One region of the Caproicibacter fermentans genome, then DNA from elsewhere that is predicted to be linked to it. Evidence: predicted binding sites of a transcription regulator. Region 1 holds the regulator's gene; the other holds the start of a gene.
What was found. The regulator LexA, encoded in region 1, represses DNA repair genes until DNA is damaged. The targets are predictions, from matches to a motif close to CNAACANNTGTTNG.
Positions count from the first base shown of each region.

Region 1 (5,885 bases):
GTCCGTGCTGAATTTTTGAACGACCGTTTTTCCAACGGGATAGGAGTAGCGCGTCACCTCGGCTGCAGCTGCCTTCACCGGCTTTGAAACAGACGCTTCCGGTTTAGACTCGGGTTTGGACGCAACGGTCTCGGAACTGGATGAAGCCTTGGAAGACGACGCTTCGGTCCGGGAAGAGGATTCCGGTTCCGCGTACACCCCGCTGACCGTATTGTTGGCGGGCGCCGTGCTTTGAACGGTTTCGCTCTGCGATTTGTCATCAGGCGCCGCGTAGTTCACCACGCTGTCATAAGTCGTCCAGGCTGCCACTCCAACGGCAATCAGGCAGACCCCAAGCGCAATATAAAAACCTTTTGAAGATCCTTTTCCGCCATTTTTTTGTATGTGTAAATTCATTCTGCCACCTCCGCAAGTATTTTGACCACATAAACGGTTCGCTATACGGAAAAGGCAGGCGGAGGCAATATTTTTTTTGAGGATTATTTTCAAAAGGAAAGGGACCCGGTCGTTTCCGACCGGGTCCGATTTCATTAGCTTGAGGGGTATATTGAGGAGGGTAGAACATGAATCAAAGAGCGGTGCGGCTCCAACTCCCTGATTACGCTTTTATTATATCGTCCATGCACAAAAAAGTTGTGAATGAGTTGTGAATACCTTATGAATTTTTTCCAAAAGAATTCACGGGGGCTGTACGAGGGAGAAGGGAGCGGCTGTATCGCTCTAGGAAAGGAACGAATTGATTCCGGCGAACTGGGGATAATGGTGTTGTAACGGAGGAAGAAATCATGAACAGTCACTATTTAAAGAATATAGATTTTGAAAAAGAACTGGATCTGACCAAACTTGTTGAGTATCAGGACGGTCAGGTCGTCAGCCGGACCCTCGCGCAGAATCAGGCGGTGAGCATTACGCTGTTCGCGTTTGACCAAAATGAAGAGATCAGCTCACACAGCTCCGGCGGGGATGCAATGGTCATGATTCTGGAGGGGACGGCGCTGATTACGATCGGAGAGAAGAAAATACATCTCGATTCGGGGAAAACCATAATAATGCCCGCGGGGATTCCGCATGCCGTTGCCTCGGAGAGCCGTTTTAAGATGCTTCTTGTCGTCGTATTCCCGCGGTAGCTTAATATCACAAAAATAAATTGAAAAGGAGTATGTTATGAAAGCCAGTCTTGACAGAAGCGGTTGTATCTCCTGCGGGCTTTGCCCGCAGACCTGTCCTGAAGTTTTCCGCATGGGGGACGACGGGGTAGCCGAGGTTTATCAGGAAGACGTTCCGAAAGATGCGCAGGAGAAAGCGGTCGAAGCGCAGGAAGGCTGTCCCGTATCAGTCATCACCGTGGAATAAATGCTCAGAGGGCAGCCGAAACCGGCTGCCCTCTGATTTTTGCCTCTTTTTGGGATGAGTTTTTCACCTGGAATTATTGCAAACATTTGTTTTCATTTTCCGACTGTTATGGTATAATAATGCTATCAATCAGGGAAGGTGATTCGGGGTGCTGACAAAAAGCCAACAAAAAGTCTACGATTACTTAAAAGGCAGAATGGAAAACGGACTGCCGCCGACCGTTCGGGAAATCTGCCGCGCCACAGGGCTGAAATCCACTTCCAGTGTTCACGCGCATTTAAGGGCGCTGGAGGAAAAGGGGCTGATCACACGCGACCGCGGTCTGAACCGCGCCATTCACCTGGCCGGGGAGCAGACCACGGTCCAGGTTCCGATTCTGGGGCAGGTGGCTGCGGGCAATCCGATTCTCGCAGTGGAGGAAATCGAGGGATATCTTCCGTTTTCGCCCGCAAGACGCGTCGGAGACGAGGAATACTTCGCGCTGAACGTCAAGGGGGAAAGCATGAAGAACGCCGGAATTTTAAGCGGCGACATCGTTGTCGCGCAGAAAACCGGCTCGGCGCTCGACGGGGAAATCGTCGTTGCGCTGATCGGGGACGAAGCGACGGTCAAGCGCCTGTTCCGCGAAAAGGACCGCGTCAGGCTGCAGCCGGAAAACCCGGCGTTTGAACCGATCTATTCCCGGGACGCGCAGATTCTGGGAAAGGTCGTCGCGGTCTACCGGTTTTACCGGTAGACCTCAGTCCCGGATCAAAACGGCGCGCACGGGGGAAGCCTCCGCTCCCGACATCAGAAGCGGGAACGCGATGAGCCGGTAGCCGCCCGGTTCCGCAAGGGTAAGATTCAGCCCTTCCAGAATCGGAATACCGGCGCCCAACAGCTCTTTGTGGGGGGCTTCTTCATCGTTCGGCGCGCCGATGCTCTGCGCGTCCGTTCCGATCAGAACAATGCCGGACTGCGCGAGCGCGAACGCCGCGCTTTGCGTTAAATACGCCTCTCCGCCGCCTTTCAGCAGCAGTCTGCCGCCCTGCGGCGGCGCGAGACGGTCAATGTCCGCGCCGGTCAGAATTCCCTCGGCGGCAATGACCGTGCAGGGACCGATGCAGAGGGAAAGATCTATTTGATCAACGGAATCCCCGTCCGGGATGAAATGAAGCGGCGCGTCCAGATGGGTTGCGCTGTGGCAGCAGGCGTAAAATCCGGAAAGGTTGCAGGCGTCGCCGAGGTCCATGCGGCGGACGATATCCCGGCGCGGCACCGGGTCGCCCGGATAGGGCTGCGAGGAAAACAGCTCTCTGGTAACGTCGATCAATTCCATTGCAATCCCCCCTTAAATCCGGGGAAGAAGGTTTTTGACCAGCTCGGTCAGTTCACGCGCGGAGCGGCCGGCGAATTCCGTGAAATCGACCGCGGCCTGTTCGTTCGCGTTATCCGAAATCGCCCTGATGACAACAAATTCGGTTCCGTTCAGGTAACAGACCTGCGCGATGCTTCCGCCCTCCATCTCACACGCGGAGGCGCCGAATTCATCCGCGATTCGGCCGAGCCGTTCGGAATCGCCGATGAACTGATCGCCCGTGGCGATGACGCCCGTATGTATTTTTTCCGGTTGATACACGGATTTCGAAGCGGCGACAGCCTGATCCGCCAGACGGCGGGAAGCGGGGATATGAATGATATTCGGTCCGCTTAAAAATCCTTTTTCATCCCCGAGAGCGCTCGTATCCATATCGTGCTGGACCAGTGAGCTGGAAATGACAATGTCGCCGATTTTTACCCCCGCGCCGGTTCCGCCGGCTACCCCGACGTTCAGCAGCGCCGCCGGATGGTAACGCAGAATCATGGTTTGGGCACAGACTGCGGCGGCGACTTTTCCAATCCCGCAGCGGGCGACCACGCATTCGATTCCCTCAACGGCCCCCCTGTGGTAAATGATTCCGCTGACGGTTTCCGAAACCCGTTCCGGCATCAGGCCGATCAGATCCTGTACCTCAACGTCCATTGCGCCGATGATTCCAATCATTTCGAAACACCTCCTGATATTTCTTTGATCATACGTTTTTTCCGCGGGAAAATCAATCCTCTTTTTTCCCGTGGGGATGCTTTTCTCCGCATTTGTCAAGAATCGCGTCGGTAATCAGCTCAAGGGTTTGAATCCGCCCGAATTTTTTGTCCTGTGATTCGATGATATGCCAAGGCGCGTACCGGGTGGAAGTGTATTTCAGCATGTCGTTCACACAGGCTTCGTATTGATCCCATTTGCTTCGGTTGCGCCAGTCCTCATCGGTGATTTTCCAGCTTTTTTCCGGGTTGTTCTGCCGGGACTGAAAGCGGCGAAGCTGCTCTTCCTGATCAATTTGAAGCCAGAATTTCAGAATCACGGCGCCCCAGTCCGCAAGCTCCCGCTCAAATTCGTTGATTTCGCGGTAGGCACGGCTCCACTCTGCTTCCGTGCAGAAGTTTTCCACGCGCTCCACCAGAACGCGGCCGTACCATGTTCGGTCAAAGATGGCGATATGCCCGTCGCGGGGAAGGTTTTTCCAAAAACGCCACAGGTACTGCCGGGCTTTTTCGTCCGGGGTCGGCGAGGCGATTGGAACCACCTGATAGCCGCGCGGGTCCAGCGCTTTGGCAACGCGGCGGATGGTGCCGCCCTTGCCGGCGGCATCCCAGCCCTCAAACGCGAGAATGACGGGGATCTTTTTCAGGTACAGCTCGCTGTGCAGCTCCCGCAGCTGTTTCTGTTCCTCTTCCAGCTTTTTCTGGTATTCGTCCCGGTCCATGGTCCGGTTAAGCGGAACTTCGGAAAGCTTGGGCATCGGCAGAAAGGGGTAGGCTCCGGGCTGAATGAGCTCCTGTGCCGGCAGCCGGGCCTGATGCTCTTGGTTTAAAGCTTCCGTGACCCGTGCGATGACCGCGCTGATTACGTCCAGAGCGGCGGCCCTGCGGTCGGTTCCGGAAATCAGATGCCAAGGCGCCGCGGTGGTGTTTGTGTAGCCGATTGCTTCCTCAAACGATTCGCAGTATTTTTCGTACTGCCGGTTCCGCTTCCAGTCCTGCTCTGTCACGCGCCACTGTGTATTGCGGTCTTTCGCCAGCTTTTCAAAGCGCTCTTTCTGCTCTTTTTTGCTGATGTGAACGAAGAATTTTATGATGAGGTAGCCCGCGTCGGTCAGCTCGCGCTCAAACGTGTTGATGCTGTTCAGGCGGCGGGTCAGTTCCTTGGCGCTCACGTCTTCTTCCAGCCGCGCGGTGGTAACGTCCAGATACCAGCTGCGGTCCAAAACGGAAAAATTTCCGGCTTTCGGTACGAAATTCCAGTACCGCCACAGCACGGGCTTGCGCCGTTCCAATTCCGTCGGGCGCGTGACGGAGTGAACCTTGCACCAGCGCGGATCAAGGTTGAGGATCAGGTCGGAGATCAGTTCGCCTTTCCCGGAAGCGCCCCATCCTTCGAAGAGAATGATGACGGGCAGTTTTTGTTTCAGCACTTGCTGCTGAAGAGAGGAGAGCTGCTCCCGCAGCTTTTTGGAGGCGGACTTGAACTCTTCTTTTGTAATATTTTTTTTCAAATCGATTTTTTCAAGCATGGCGCGCACCGTCCTTTTTCATCTATTATACGCGCAAAAGGACGTTTTTAAAAGGAAAGAAGTACATCGGTTCAAATTCAACCCGCGGTATTCCCTAGGCACCGCATTTGTGATATAATAAAACGAATATTTTCCGGGAAGGAGCGGCGCGATGATTATTCTGGGGATCGACCCCGGCTATGCGATTGTGGGGTACGGCCTGATTCGGTCGCAGGGCGGAAAATTTATTCCGCTGGAGCACGGCTCCATCGAAACCCGTGCCGGCGAAGATTTCTGTCTGCGGCTGGAAGCGATTTATAACGGTCTGCGCGCCGTGATGGCAAAATGGAAGCCGGAGGCGGTGTCGATCGAAAAGCTGTATTTTCAGAACAACCAGAAAACGGCGATCGGTGTTGCGGAAGCGAGGGGAGTAATTCTCCTGGCGGCACAGCAGTCCGGCGCGCGCGTCTTTGAATATACCCCGCTTCAGGTCAAACTGTCGGTCACCGGGTACGGGCAGGCGAAAAAACCGCAGGTGATGGAAATGACCCGCCGCCTTCTGTGCCTGAAAGAGGTGCCGAAACCGGACGATACCGCGGACGCGCTCGCAATGGCGGTCTGCCACGGCCAGGCAGCCGGATCGGTGACGAAACGGGCGATGCTTTCGGAAAGGCTCCAGCTTCGGAGCGGGAACCGATGATAACGGAGGAACCATGATTTACAGTGTGAAAGGAACCCTGTGCCATATGGAGCCGGGACTTGCCGTGATTGAATGCGGAGGTGTGGGGTTTAAATGCTTTACTTCGATGAATACACAGCGGACTCTGCCGCAGATCGGCGAACAGGCGAAGCTGTTCACCGTGCTGAATGTACGGGAGGACGCGCTTGATCTGTTTGGCTTTTCAACCCAGACGGAGCTGAGCTGTTATAAAATGCTGACGGGCGTCTCCGGAGTGGGGCCGA
Region 1 is NZ_CP060286.1:3,500,328-3,506,212, forward strand. It holds gene HCR03_RS17350 (M23 family metallopeptidase) at 1-396, opposite strand, end outside; gene HCR03_RS17355 (cupin domain-containing protein) at 786-1,127, shown strand; gene HCR03_RS17360 (ferredoxin) at 1,165-1,353, shown strand; gene lexA (transcriptional repressor LexA) at 1,550-2,089, shown strand; gene HCR03_RS17370 (cyclase family protein) at 2,093-2,671, opposite strand; gene HCR03_RS17375 (5'-methylthioadenosine/adenosylhomocysteine nucleosidase) at 2,684-3,376, opposite strand; gene pap (polyphosphate:AMP phosphotransferase) at 3,429-4,943, opposite strand; gene ruvC (crossover junction endodeoxyribonuclease RuvC) at 5,095-5,622, shown strand; gene ruvA (Holliday junction branch migration protein RuvA) at 5,636-5,885, shown strand, end outside.

Region 2 (5,885 bases), 1.9 Mb from region 1:
GTTTTGAGCCCGGTGCTTACGGCGGCGGGGATTTTTGCTTTGTTTACGGCGCAAAAGAGCAGAAAAGGCCTGAACCACAGGTTGGAAGCAGCGTCAAATGAAGACCCCGTCACAGGCGGTGCGAACGAACGGAAATTTCTGGCGGAGGCAGGCAGTCTGCTCAGGTCCGCCGAAAATAAAAATTACGCGGTAATCGCTTTTCATGTGCGGGGATTCCGGGGAATCAACGAAGTGTTCGGCTATCGCAACGGCACGAGGGTGCTCCACGGAATTCATTGGGTTTTTATGAGACATACGGAAGAAGGCGAGCTGAGCGCTCACGTTTACGCCGACCGTTTCCTGCTTCTGTTGTCTTTTCAAGACAGAGAAGAACTGTGCTTGCGAATTAAAAATATTTGCGCCGACCTCAAAAATACCATTGAGTTTTATGGGATTCATTACGAGCTTTCTCCGGCTTTCGGAGTCTGCGAGTGCCCTGAGGCGGGCACGGCGGATGTCAGGGAGCTTGTCAACCGCGCCGTAATTGCATTGAAAACCGGTCGAACTTACGAGAAACTTCCCTGCGCCTTTTATGACGAACAGATACGAACAAGGCAGATTACGCTGAAAAATATGGCGGACCGTCTGTCGCCCGCGATGCAGAACCGGGAATTTGTTGTTTATTATCAGCCGAAGTATTCCGTCGCGGAGGAAACGCTCTTCGGCGCGGAGGCCTTGGTGCGGTGGCGGACGAACCCGCAGACCCTTGTTCCGCCGGGTGAGTTTATCCCTGAATTTGAACGAACCGGGAAAATCGCGGAGCTGGACCGCTATGTATTCCGGCAGGTTTGCAGCGACATCCGGAAGTGGATGGACGAGGGGAGGGAGCCTGCTCCGGTTTCCGTCAACTTGTCGCGCGTGAATCTGCTTGATTTCTCTATTGCGGAGGAATACCGCGCTCAGGCGGCAAAATTCGGCGTGCCGGCCGGTCTGCTGGAGCTCGAGGTGACGGAAAGCGCGTTTGCGCAGGACGGCCCTGCTTTGGAAGCGGCAATGAAAAAGCTGACCGACGCGGGTTTTTCCCTGTCGATCGACGATTTCGGTTCGGACTACTCTTCGTTGAAAATGCTTTATGACGTTCCGGCACAGACCTTGAAACTGGACCGGGAATTTTTAAACGGACTGAATTCCGGCGAGCGCGGCAGAGCGGTTGTTTCCGCGGTGACGGGGCTTGCGAAAAAGCTGCATATGACGGTGGTCGCCGAAGGCGTGGAGACGGAGGAGCAGCTTGAATTTTTAAAAAAAATCCGGTGTGCGGCGGCGCAGGGCTATTATTTTTCTCTCCCCCGTGCCGGAGGAGCAGTACGCGGCTTTGCTGCCGGCCGCGGAAAAGCGGGCGGCCCACGCCGATTTCTATGGTAACCGTGAAAATTCCGCGGTATAATAGAAACGTAGGAAATTTATCGAAACAAGGGAAAGGAGATACGGCATGCTGCAATTCCGAATCCTCTGCAACAATTATGTCTCCCGCGGCCGCCTGCTTGCGGAACACGGTCTCTCTCTCTGGATTGAGCGGAACGGGACGAGCATTTTATTTGACGCCGGGCAGACGGACGTATGGCTGCGAAACGCCCATACGCTCGGACTGAAACCGGAATCCGCCAACGCGGTCGTTTTAAGCCACGGGCATTACGACCACTGCGGGGGGCTTGAGTATTTCCCGTTTCGGGAGAGCGGCGCGATGGTCTATGTCACCCCCCAGGCTTTTCAGAAAAAGCTGACCCTGGACGCGAACGGCGCGTATCGGGATATCGGAATGCCGTGGAGGCTGGGCGACTCGCCGGAGTCCGAAGGCCGGGTCGCAAGCACGGAGGGCAAGACGGAAATTCTGCCGGGAGTCTGGACGCTTGGGAATATCGGAAGCTATAATTCTTTCGAATCCGTACAGGACTGCTTTTTCACGGAAGAAGGCGCGAAAAGGGTTCCGGACCATATGGAGGACGAGCAGATTCTCGTGGTGAAAGACGGGGACGGCCTTGCCGTCTTTTCCGGATGCAGCCATCGGGGTGTCGTCAACTGCGTGGAACATGTGCGGGCGTGTTTTCCGGGCAGGAAAATTCGTTCGCTGGTCGCGGGAATGCATCTGAACGGAGAAGGGCCGGAACGGATTCAAAAAGCTTTGGAGTATTTTTCGCAGTCCGACCTCCAAAAGGTGATTCCGCTTCACTGTACCGGTATCACCGCCTCCGCACAGCTGAAAGAGGCTCTGGGAAGCCGGTGCGTTCTGGGCGCGGCCGGGGATAAAATCGATCTGTCCTGAAACGGTTGCCTGCGTTTCACTCTTGACGGGGGAACGTCGGCATTGTATAATAAACTAATCAAAAAATAACCTTTTCCCGTTTCCGGTAAGGCCCGGCGCCGCGAGGCGCCGGGACGAGGAAGAGGCATCGCGAATTCCGTCCTCCCGGTGGGGAAGACGGTTTTTCTTTTTCAGGGTCAGAGCAGGGAGGAGCTATATGAAAATTGTCGATATTCTCAATCGTCAGGGCGTTTCCGTTTCCTTTGAGGTTTTCCCGCCCAAAAAGGACTCGGATTTTTCGCAGGCGCGGCAGGTCGTGACGGAAATCGCATCGCTGTCACCCTCGTTTTTGAGCGTGACGTTCGGCGCGGGAGGGGGCACCTCCAAATCCACCGCTCAGATTGCCGAATTGATTCAGCGGTGCGGCGTACCGGCCCTTGCGCACTTAACCTGCGTTTCTTCCACCAGGGATGAGGTTTCCGGCGTTTTGGAGGACCTGAAATCCCGCGGCATACAAAACGTTCTCGCGCTGCGCGGGGATATTCCTCCCGGAATGGAATTTCCCTCCCCGCGTCAGTACCGGTACGCGAAGGAGCTGGTTCGCCAGATTAAGTCGTCGGGAGATTTCTGCATCGGCGCCGCCTGCTATCCGGAAGGGCATGTGGAATGCGAGCATAAGGAGGACGACATCGATCACCTGAAGGAAAAGGTCGACTGCGGGTGTGATTTTTTGACGACGCAGATGTTTTTCGACAACAACATTTTTTATAATTTTCTTTACCGCGTTCTTGCAAAGGGGATTCGGGTTCCGGTTGCGGCGGGTATCATGCCTGTGACCAGCAGCAAACAGATCCGCAGGATCTGCGCCTTGTCGGGGACGGCGCTTCCGCCGCGTTTTCTTGCCATTGTGGATAAATTTTCCGATAACTCCAAAGCGATGAAGCAGGCCGGCATTGCCTATGCCACGGAACAGATCATCGATCTGGTGGCGAACGGCGTAAAGGCGATTCACGTTTACGCCATGAACAAACCGGATGTGGCGCGGAAGATTATGGAGAATATTTCCGATATTTTATCCGACGGTCAAAAAGGTCTTGACTGATCTGGAAGATTATGTTATAATCCTTACTATAGTTTGGTTGATGCATAGCGCTATGGAAGTGGAATTTACCCACATAAAACAAAGGCGTTTCAGAAATTTATTCTGAAATCGCCTTTATTTTTTTACCGAAAGTATTGGATTGCTTTCGATTTTTGCTCTTCTTGCGAGCGGGGAGGGGCAGGCGGTGAGGATTTATTTAAACCGGTATTTTGACGGTTCTTTTATTTTTGCTCTTTACAGGAACGTATGTTCTGTGGTATCATTAGGAAAGAGAACAGCGGAGGGAAAATGAAATGGACTTGTTTGACAAACTGAAAATCCTGACCGACGCGGCAAAATATGACGTCGCCTGCACGTCCAGCGGAGTTGATCGGAGCGCCGCCCGCGGCGGGATCGGCAGCGCGGAGGCATGCGGAATCTGCCATACCTTTGCCCCCGATGGGCGCTGCGTGTCACTTTTAAAGGTTCTGATGACCAATCGATGCGCCTACGACTGCCGGTATTGTGTCAACCGGCGTTCCCACCAGACGCCGCGCGCCGAATTCACCCCCCGGGAGCTGGCGGACCTGACCATCGGCTTCTATCGGCGGAATTATATCGAAGGGCTGTTCTTAAGCTCCGGCGTTCTGAAAAACCCGGATTATACCTGTGAGCGCATGATTGAGACGCTGAGAATTTTACGGGAGGAGTACCGTTTCGGAGGATATATCCATGCAAAGGCGATACCGGGGGCGGACCGCTCGCTGATTGCGCGGCTTGGCGTGCTTGCCGACCGGATGAGCGTCAACATTGAGCTTCCCTCCCGCCAAAGTCTTTCCCTGCTTGCGCCGGATAAAAGCAAAGCCTCCATTTTGAAGCCGATGGGTGAGATTCGGGACGGAATCCGGCAGAATAAAACGGATCTGGTGCGGTACCGGCATACGCCGAGGTTTGTTCCGGCGGGGCAGAGCACGCAGATGATGATCGGAGCGACGCCAGACACCGATTACCGCATTCTGAATCTGGCGCAGGGGCTTTACCGGAATTACGGCCTGAAGCGTGTCTTTTACTCCGCGTACCTTCCGGTTGTGGAAAACAGCCTGCTGCCGGCCTTGGGTACCCGCCCGCCGCTTCTGCGGGAGCACCGGCTGTATCAGGCGGACTGGCTCCTTCGGTTTTACGGCTTTTCCGCGGAGGAACTGCTCGACCCCGAGCATCAGAACTTTAATCCGTATGTGGATCCGAAATGCAACTGGGCGCTGAACCATATGGAGGTTTTTCCGATGGAAGTCAACCGCGCGCCGAAAGAATTGCTGCTGCGCGTTCCGGGAATCGGCGTGACCGGGGTGAAGCGGATTCTGACGGCGCGCCGGACCGCCTCTCTTGATTTTGAAGATTTGAAAAAGCTGGGCGTCGTGCTCAAACGGGCGCAGTATTTTGTTACCTGCCGGGGGAAATCCGTTCCCGGGCTGAAACTGACGCGGGATTCGATTCTCAGGGCTCTTTTGTCTTCAAAAGAGCTGAATTTGTACAGCCGCGACCTTGACTGGGGAGAGGCTCCGCAGCAGCTTTCGTTTTTCGGGGGCGCCGGGCCGGAACGGGAGGAGGTGCAAAGATGGCTGGCAATATAATTTACCGGTATGACGGCAGCTTTGAAGGGCTTTTGTGCTGCGTGTTCGAAAGTTACGAGCGAAAGGAAATTCCCTTTGCCGTGCTCCCGCCGGACGACGGCCAGACCATGCTGGCGCCGGAACGGGAAATCGCCGCCGACCCGGAAAAAGCGGCGCGGGTCGCCGCCTCCATCCCGAAAAAAATCGGGCCGGAGGCAGCCGGTTTTGTCAAGCGTGCGTTTCTGACCTGCCTGCCGGGGAAAGAACGTCATATTCTCCTGTTTTTGCGCCTTGGGTACCGGCAAGGCCCGCAGGTCATGGGGATGCTTGCGAATGACACGGTCCACGTGCTGTTTCAGGCGGTCAATTTTCTGGATCGTGAAACGCATCTTTTGAAGGGGTTCCTCAGATTTTCAGAATTTGACGGGGCCCTCGCGGCGGAAATCGAGCCAAAAAATTTTGTGCTTCCGCTGCTGGCGCCTCACTTTTGCGCGCGCTACCCGGAGGAACGATTCCTGATCTATGACAGAAACCATGGCGCCGCGCTGGTTTACCGCCCCTATCAAACGGCGATTATTCCGGCTGACCGCGTGGAGCTGCCGGAACCGGACGAACGGGAACGGGAGGCGCGTGCCCTGTGGCGGCTTTATTATAAGACTGTGGAGGTGGAGGGAAGGCATAACCCGGCCTGCCGCAGAAGCCACATGCCGATGCGGTACTGGAGCTGTATGACGGAATTCTGCGAACGAAAAGAAGGGCAAAAAAATCCGCCCCGAACCAACCGGAGCGGGGATCAGAATCAGCTGCCCTTTATTTGTGGATCGTGAGCTTTTTTTCCGTGCCGTTTTTCAGCCTTCGGATATTTTCCCGGTGCTTCCAAATCAGCAGAGAAGAGATTACGAGCGCGAACAGCGTG
Region 2 is NZ_CP060286.1:1,561,214-1,567,098, reverse strand. It holds gene HCR03_RS07750 (putative bifunctional diguanylate cyclase/phosphodiesterase) at 1-1,401, shown strand, start outside; gene HCR03_RS07745 (MBL fold metallo-hydrolase) at 1,469-2,299, shown strand; gene metF (methylenetetrahydrofolate reductase [NAD(P)H]) at 2,496-3,380, shown strand; gene HCR03_RS07735 (putative DNA modification/repair radical SAM protein) at 3,674-4,990, shown strand; gene HCR03_RS07730 (TIGR03915 family putative DNA repair protein) at 4,975-5,796, shown strand; gene plsY (glycerol-3-phosphate 1-O-acyltransferase PlsY) at 5,780-5,885, opposite strand, start outside.
Region 2: the regulator LexA is predicted to act here: its motif matches at 3,620-3,633, upstream of HCR03_RS07735 (putative DNA modification/repair radical SAM protein).